DNA from 2 places in the Polaromonas sp. SP1 genome. Region 2 is predicted to be linked to the other one. Evidence: predicted binding sites of a transcription regulator. Region 2 holds the regulator's gene; the other holds the start of a gene.
What was found. Region 2 encodes sigma-54, which starts transcription at its own class of promoters, with help from an activator protein. Its sites were predicted from a motif close to TGGCANGNAANCTGCTTT; they were not measured.
Positions count from the first base shown of each region.

Region 1: a site for sigma-54 is predicted at 1,780-1,797, ahead of DT070_RS05665 (ammonium transporter). Genes of this name have one in related genera too.

Region 1 is NZ_CP031013.1:1,174,908-1,178,316, reverse strand. It holds gene mrdA (penicillin-binding protein 2) at 1-1,217, shown strand, start outside; gene DT070_RS05665 (ammonium transporter) at 1,855-3,318, shown strand; gene DT070_RS21755 (hypothetical protein) at 3,356-3,409, shown strand, end outside.
Region 2 is NZ_CP031013.1:1,751,529-1,754,937, reverse strand. It holds gene DT070_RS08380 (class I SAM-dependent RNA methyltransferase) at 1-476, opposite strand, end outside; gene DT070_RS08375 (RNA polymerase factor sigma-54) at 519-2,054, opposite strand; gene lptB (LPS export ABC transporter ATP-binding protein) at 2,199-2,999, opposite strand; gene lptA (lipopolysaccharide transport periplasmic protein LptA) at 3,014-3,409, opposite strand, start outside.

The DNA of each region.
Region 1 (3,409 bases), 580 kb from region 2:
ACCCCAACCTCTTCGTGGACGGCATCGACACGGAAAGCTGGCAGTACCTGCGCGACTCGCTGGACAAACCGCTGCTCAACCGCGCGCTGCGCGGCACCTACCCGCCGGGCTCGACCTACAAGCCCTTCATGGCGATGGCCGCGCTGGAAACCGGCAAACGCTCGGCCAGCTTTATCGTCAACGACAACGCCTCCTGGGCTTTCGGCGGCCACGTGTTCCGCAGCCACGGCGACATCGCGCTGGGCGCGGTCGACATGTACAAGTCCATCGTCAAGTCCAGCAATGTGTATTACTACTCCCTGGCCAACGAGCTCGGCGTGGACGCCATGCACGACTTCATGAAGCCGCTGGGCTTCGGGCAGATCACCGGCATCGACATCGGCGGCGAGCTGGCCGGCGTGCTGCCCAGCCAGGACTGGAAGCGCGAGGCCTACAAAAAACGCGGCGCGGCGCAGCAAAAGTGGTACCCCGGTGAAACCATTTCGCTGGGCATCGGGCAGGGCTACAACACCTTCACCATGCTGCAGCTGGCGCAGGCCACGGCGGTACTGGCCAACAACGGCGTCAAGCGCCGCCCGCGCCTGGTCATCGGCACGCAGGACCCGGTCACGCGCGTGATGCACCCGCTGCCCGAGGAGCCCGCCGAAAACCTCGGCTACAAGCCCGAAAACATCGCCATCGTGCGCAAGGCGCTGGTCGGCGTGACGCAGGAAGGCACCTCGGCGCGCGTGTTTGCCGGCGCGGGGTACCTGAGCGGCGGCAAGACCGGCACGGCGCAGGCCGTCACCATCGGCCAGAAAGACAAATACAACAGCGCCAAGATGGAGGAATACCAGCGCGACCACGCCGTTTACATGGCCTTCGCGCCGGCCGACGACCCGAAGATCGCGCTGGCCGTGATCGTCGAAAACGCCGGCTGGGGCGCCGGCGTGGCGGCCCCGATCGCGCGCCGGGTGTTCGACTACGTGCTGCTGGGCCAGTACCCCAGCGAAGAAGACATGATCGCGGTGCAAAAAGGCCTGGCCGCCGCGCCCATCGGCAAACCGCGCCAGGCGGCCGATGTGGCCAGCCTGCTGGCCCCCGGCGGCGCCGGCGCCACGCCCGGCCCCACCACCGCAGCGGCGGCGGCCGCCGCCAAAGCCAAGGCGGCAGCAATTGCCGAGGCGCTGAGCAAGCTGCCCCCGCCCATGGCTGCGGCGGGCATCAACCCGGATTGAGCGGTTTTTGCTATTGAATGAATAGCAAATAGTCCACGCGCCGCCTGGGCCGGAGGCCGATTTCATCTAGAAATTCCGGCCAGCCCGGATTGCCGGGGTTCCCGGCCGGGGCTGACGCCGGCCCGCACCGAAATGGCCCTTCACTATAAAATTGATAGCACACTGCCCAGGTGGATAAAGGGTTTGAGGCCGATTGGATGCCAAGCCTGGCGCCGGAGCATCAAAAAAACACGGGCATAAAAAAAGCGCTGGGGTTACCAGCGCTTTTTGCAAAACGGCATCTTGTGGAATGCGCTTTGCTGTGTACTTTTAGTTGACTCTCTCGTGTCTCCTCGGCTCCTCGCGTTGCGAGCAGCTAGGCTCGTCAGCAAGTCCTCCAATGTAGCCCGCGCACTCCGATAGTGCATTGGGAGTTTCCCGCCCCCGAAATGCGCCCGGAAATGCGCCCGGAAATGCCCACAAGTGCGCCTGACCAGGCGGCCGGGCCGCGCCGCCCGCCGCGCCGGGCCTTCTCCACGCAGTCTTCTGTACTCATTTGCCCCCAATTCCCTTTAAACCACGCTGGCACGACTTATGCCTGTTGTTACCAATTGTTGGGTTGTTGGGCGTTGCACGAAAGGCAAACAGTATGTTGTTGATGAAGCGCTTTTTGGCGTCGGTCCTGTTGATCTGTGCGGGGCTGGCGGGCCAGCAAACCCTGGCGCAAGCCCCCGCCGCGCCTGCAGCGGAAGCCCCCGCCAGCGCGCCTGAGGCCGCACCGGCGGCTGCACCCGCTGCCGTTGCTGCGCCGGCCCCCGTGGCCGCCGCGGTCGCATCCGCCCCAGCAGCGCCCGCCCCCGCGCCCCTCACGCAGCCGGGCCTGGTCGGCGCGGAAACCCTTAACGGCGCCGACACCGCCTGGATGATGACCTCCACCGCGCTGGTGCTGCTGATGACGCTGCCCGGCATCGCGCTTTTTTACGGCGGCATGGTGCGCAAGAAAAGCGTGCTCAATGTGATGGCCTGCGTCGTCGCAATCTGCGCGGTTGTCAGCCTCTTGTGGTTCGCCGTCGGGTATTCGATTGCCTTCACGCCGGGCTCGGGCGCGCTCGGCCACTACATCGGCGGCACCGAGCGGCTCTGGTTCGCCGGGCTCGACTATGTGAAGGAAGGCGGCAAAGTCGCCGTCAGCCACATCGCGCCCAACATCCCGGAATCGGTCTATTCGATGTTCCAGCTGACCTTTGCCATCATCACGGCGGCGCTGGTGGTCGGCTCGTTTGTCGAGCGCATGCGCTTTTCGGCCATGCTGGTTTTCATGTCGCTGTGGACGCTGATCGTCTACGCCCCCATCGCCCACTGGGTGTGGGAGCCCAACGGCTGGCTGGCCCGCATGGGCGCGCTGGACTTTGCCGGCGGCTCGGTGGTGCACATCAACGCCGGGGTGGCCGGGCTGGTCTGCGCTTACGTGCTCGGCCCGCGCCACGGTTACGGCCGCGAGCCCTTCACGCCCTTTAACCTGGGCCTGACCATGGCCGGCGCCGGCATGCTGTGGGTGGGCTGGTTTGGGTTCAACGCCGGCTCGGCCGTGGCCTCTGACGGCCGCGCCGGCCTGGCCATGGCGGTCACGCACATTGCGGCGGCTGCCGGTGCGCTGTCGTGGATGGCGGCGGAATGGATGGTGCGCGGCCGGCCTTCGCTGCTGGGCCTGTGCTCGGGCCTGGTGGCCGGGCTGGTGGCGATCACGCCGGCGGCCGGTTTTGTCTCGCCGCGCTCGGCGCTGGTGTTCGGCCTGGTGGCCGGCCTGGCCTGTTACTGGGGCGCCACGGGCCTCAAGCGCCTGCTCAATGCCGACGATTCGCTCGACGTGTTCGGCGTGCACGGCGTGGGCGGCATCGTGGGCTCGCTGCTCACCGGCGTTTTTGCCAGCAAGGCCATTTCAGGTGCCGAGGGCAGCGTGCTGACCCAGGCCATAGGCGCCGGCTCGGTCATGCTCTACAGCCTCTTCATGACGGCGGTGGCGCTGTGGATCACGTCGTTGCTGGTGAGCCTGCGTGTGAGCGAAGCCTCCGAGAGCGACGGCCTGGACATCACCCAGCACGCTGAACGCCTCGGTACGTGAGTTGACAGCGGTCTCCAACTTTGAAGGACAGCACACCATGCCTTCCAACGAAAAAATCGCCATCGCCGCCCACCTGCATGTGCTGCTGCGC
Region 2 (3,409 bases):
CCCGAGGTGTCGATGTAGATGGTGACGGTGTCGGTCGTCAGGTGCACATAGATGCGCACGTCGGGCCAGCGTGTGTCGACACTGGGCCGCACATCGTCGAACTTGGCGCGAAAGCGGTCGGCGATCGCATCCTTGATCTTCAGCGCGGCGAAGTTCAGGCTTTGCAGCGGGCTGTGCTGGGCCGTGATCTCCACCTTGAAAGTCTGTTTGGGCGTGAACCAGATTTCCCAGGCCACGTTGGCAGCGGCGTTGTAGAGGTCCTGCTCGCTGCGGTACTGGTTGTGCTGCAGCTCGATCAGCACGCGCTGCGCGAGGCGGCTGTGCAGGTTGAGCTGCAGCGCATCGCGCCACGAGGCCTGCAGCTGCACGCCGGCGCGCCAGGCTTTGCCCTGGATGCCGGTGACGCGTTGTACTTCGGTCGCGAGCAGGGTCTCAACGCCGGCGGCGCACGGTAAAAAGAGTTGGAGTTGATTCATGACTGGCTTTGAAAGGCGGGGCAGTGCGGCCTGACCGGGCGCCTAGAGAGATTTACGCAGGTTGGCGGGCGCGATGCGAAGCGCCTCACGATATTTAGCTACTGTGCGGCGCGCGCATTCAATGCCCTGCTCTTTCAGCATTTCGGAGATCTGGTTGTCGCTGAGCGGCTTCTTCAGGCTTTCAGACGAGACGAACTGCTTGATCAGTGCGCGCACCGCCGTGCTGGAGGCGTTGCCGCCGGTTTCGGTGCCGAGTGCGGAGCCGAAGAAGTATTTGAGCTCGAAGGTGCCGAAAGGCGTGCCCATGTACTTGGCGGTGGTCACGCGCGAGATGGTCGACTCATGCAGGCCCAGTTCGTCGGCGATTTCACGCAGCACCAGCGGGCGCATGGCAAGCTCGCCGTGCGTGAAGAAGTTTTTCTGCCGCTCGACAATCGCGCTGCTCACACGCAGGATGGTGTCAAAACGCTGCTGGATGTTCTTGATGAACCAGCGGGCTTCCTGCAGGCGCTGCTGCAGCGCCGCGCCGCCCTGGCCCTTGTGCTGCTTGAGGGCGTTGGCGTAAATATCGTGCACACGCAGGCGCGGCATCACATCGCCGTTGAGCGAGACCTTGAAGCCCCGGCCCGACTTGATGACGATGACGTCGGGCACGATCAGGTTGCGCTCCACATTCACGAAGCGGCGGCCGGGCTTGGGGTCGAGCCGGCCGATCACGGCAATGCCGCCCTTGATCGCAGCCTCGGTGAAGCCGCACAGGTGCGACAGGCGCTTCACGTCGCGTTTGGCCAGCAGCTCCATGGGCTGCTTGCACATGGCGATGGCGGCGCGGGTTTCTTCGCAGTCCTTGCAGTCGAGCAATTGCAGGCCCAGGCATTCGGCCAGGTTGCGCGCGCCGACGCCGGCGGGCTCCATGTGGTGCAGGAGCTTGAGCGCCATGGCAAAGCGCTGCTCGAGCTCTTCGCTTTGCTCCAGGTCGTTGCCGGCCAGGCCGGCGGCCAGCGATGCCAGGCTGTCTTCAAGGTAGCCGTCGTCGTTCAGCGATTCAATGAGGAAGTGCAGCGCGGCGCGGTCTTCTTCGGACAGGCGCAGGCCGAGCGACTGGCGGTGCAGGTGGTCTTGCAGCGACTCGTGGGCGCCCGTGAGGTCGGAGGCCTCGGCGTCGCTTTCCTCGTTGTTGTTCTTGCGCGCCGGCGCGTCGCTGCCCCACTCGCTGTCGTCAGGCGCGGTCTCTACCGTGCCGTCGCCTTCCCAGCTTTCCTCGAGCTTGGGCTCTGCACTGATTTCAGCATCATTTTGGCCTGCAGCCCCCGTGTCGTCTTGGCCTGCAGCTATCGAATTGGTAGCAGATTCAAACTCCCGACTGTCCTGGCTGACCGGCGTGTCGACATGCTCCAGCCCGAACTCCTCCCGCACCGCCGTCTCTTCCGCCACTTCCAGGAAAGGGTTCTCGTCAAGCATCTGCTCGACCTCCTGGCTCAGCTCAAGCGTCGACAACTGCAACAGCCGGATCGACTGCTGCAGCTGGGGCGTCAGCGCAAGATGCTGCGAGACGCGAAGCGAGAGGCCTTGTTTCACGGGACTTTCAAATACACGGAAGGTTGAGGTGACATGTCTTCAGCCAGCAGGCGCCGCGGAACTGGCTCCGCCAGGCCGCAGGCACCGTCCCCGGAGGGGGAGAGGGAGCTACACGAAGTGAGCGACAACAGGGGGGAACCATGTTCACATCTTGAAGTGTTCGCCAAGATAGACACGGCGCACATCGGCGTTGTTCACGATCTCGGACGGTGTGCCTTGCGCCAGCACATGGCCGTCGCTGATGATGTAGGCGTGGTCGCAAATGCCCAGCGTCTCGCGCACGTTGTGGTCGGTGATCAGCACGCCGATGCCGCGCGACTTGAGGAAACCGATGATGCGCTGGATCTCGATGACGGCGATCGGGTCAATACCGGCAAAGGGCTCGTCGAGCAAAATAAAACGCGGCTGGGTCGCCAGCGCGCGTGCGATCTCGACGCGGCGGCGCTCGCCGCCCGACAGCGCCGGCGCGGGTGAGTTGCGCAGGTGGTCCACGCGCAAGTCCTGCAGCAGCGCGTCCAGGCGCGACTCGATGTCGGCGCGGCCCAGCGGCTTGCCGTTGGCGCCCAGCTGCAGCTCCAGCACGGCGCGCACGTTTTCTTCGACCGTGAGCTTGCGGAAAATCGAGGCCTCTTGCGGCAGGTAGCTCAGGCCCAGGCGGGCGCGCAGGTGAATCGGCATGTGCTCGACCGATTGGCCGTCGATGGAGATTTCGCCCGCATCGGCGCGCACCAGGCCCACGATCATGTAGAAAGAAGTCGTCTTGCCCGCACCGTTGGGCCCGAGCAGGCCGACCACTTCGCCTTTTTGCACGGCCAGCGACACGTCTTGCACCACCTTGCGGCTGCCGTACGATTTTTGCAGCCCTTGCGCCACGAGGCGGCTGGGGGTGGGGGCGGAAGCGCCGTGAGCGCGGGGGGCCGCCGAAATATCAGTCACCACATCCATCTGTGCAGGTCTTTCTAGTTCTTTTCGCTGCCCAGCGTGGTGCTGGGGCGCAGGGTGACGGCCGGGCCGGATGGCTTTGCAGCGGCCGGCGCCGACGCGGCGGCGCGGGGCGACAGCATGGCGCGAATCCGTCCGCTCGGGTTGGCGGCGGTTTTGTTTTGCGTGCCGCCCTCCACCGTGAAGACGTCGGTGTTGTTGTCGTAAACGATCACGGCGCCTGTGGTTTCGTCGACCAGGGTGGCGCCGTTGTAGCGGCGCACCACGGCACGCTTGATGAATTTGACGAGGTCGGCCTTGCTGTCGTATTCGATCCGCTCGGCCTCGCCCTCGATGTACTCGTCCACGCCGTCGCGCTTTTTACGGTAGAAGGCCAGCTTGCCCGGCGCCGCGATGGACACGGCCTGCTGGTA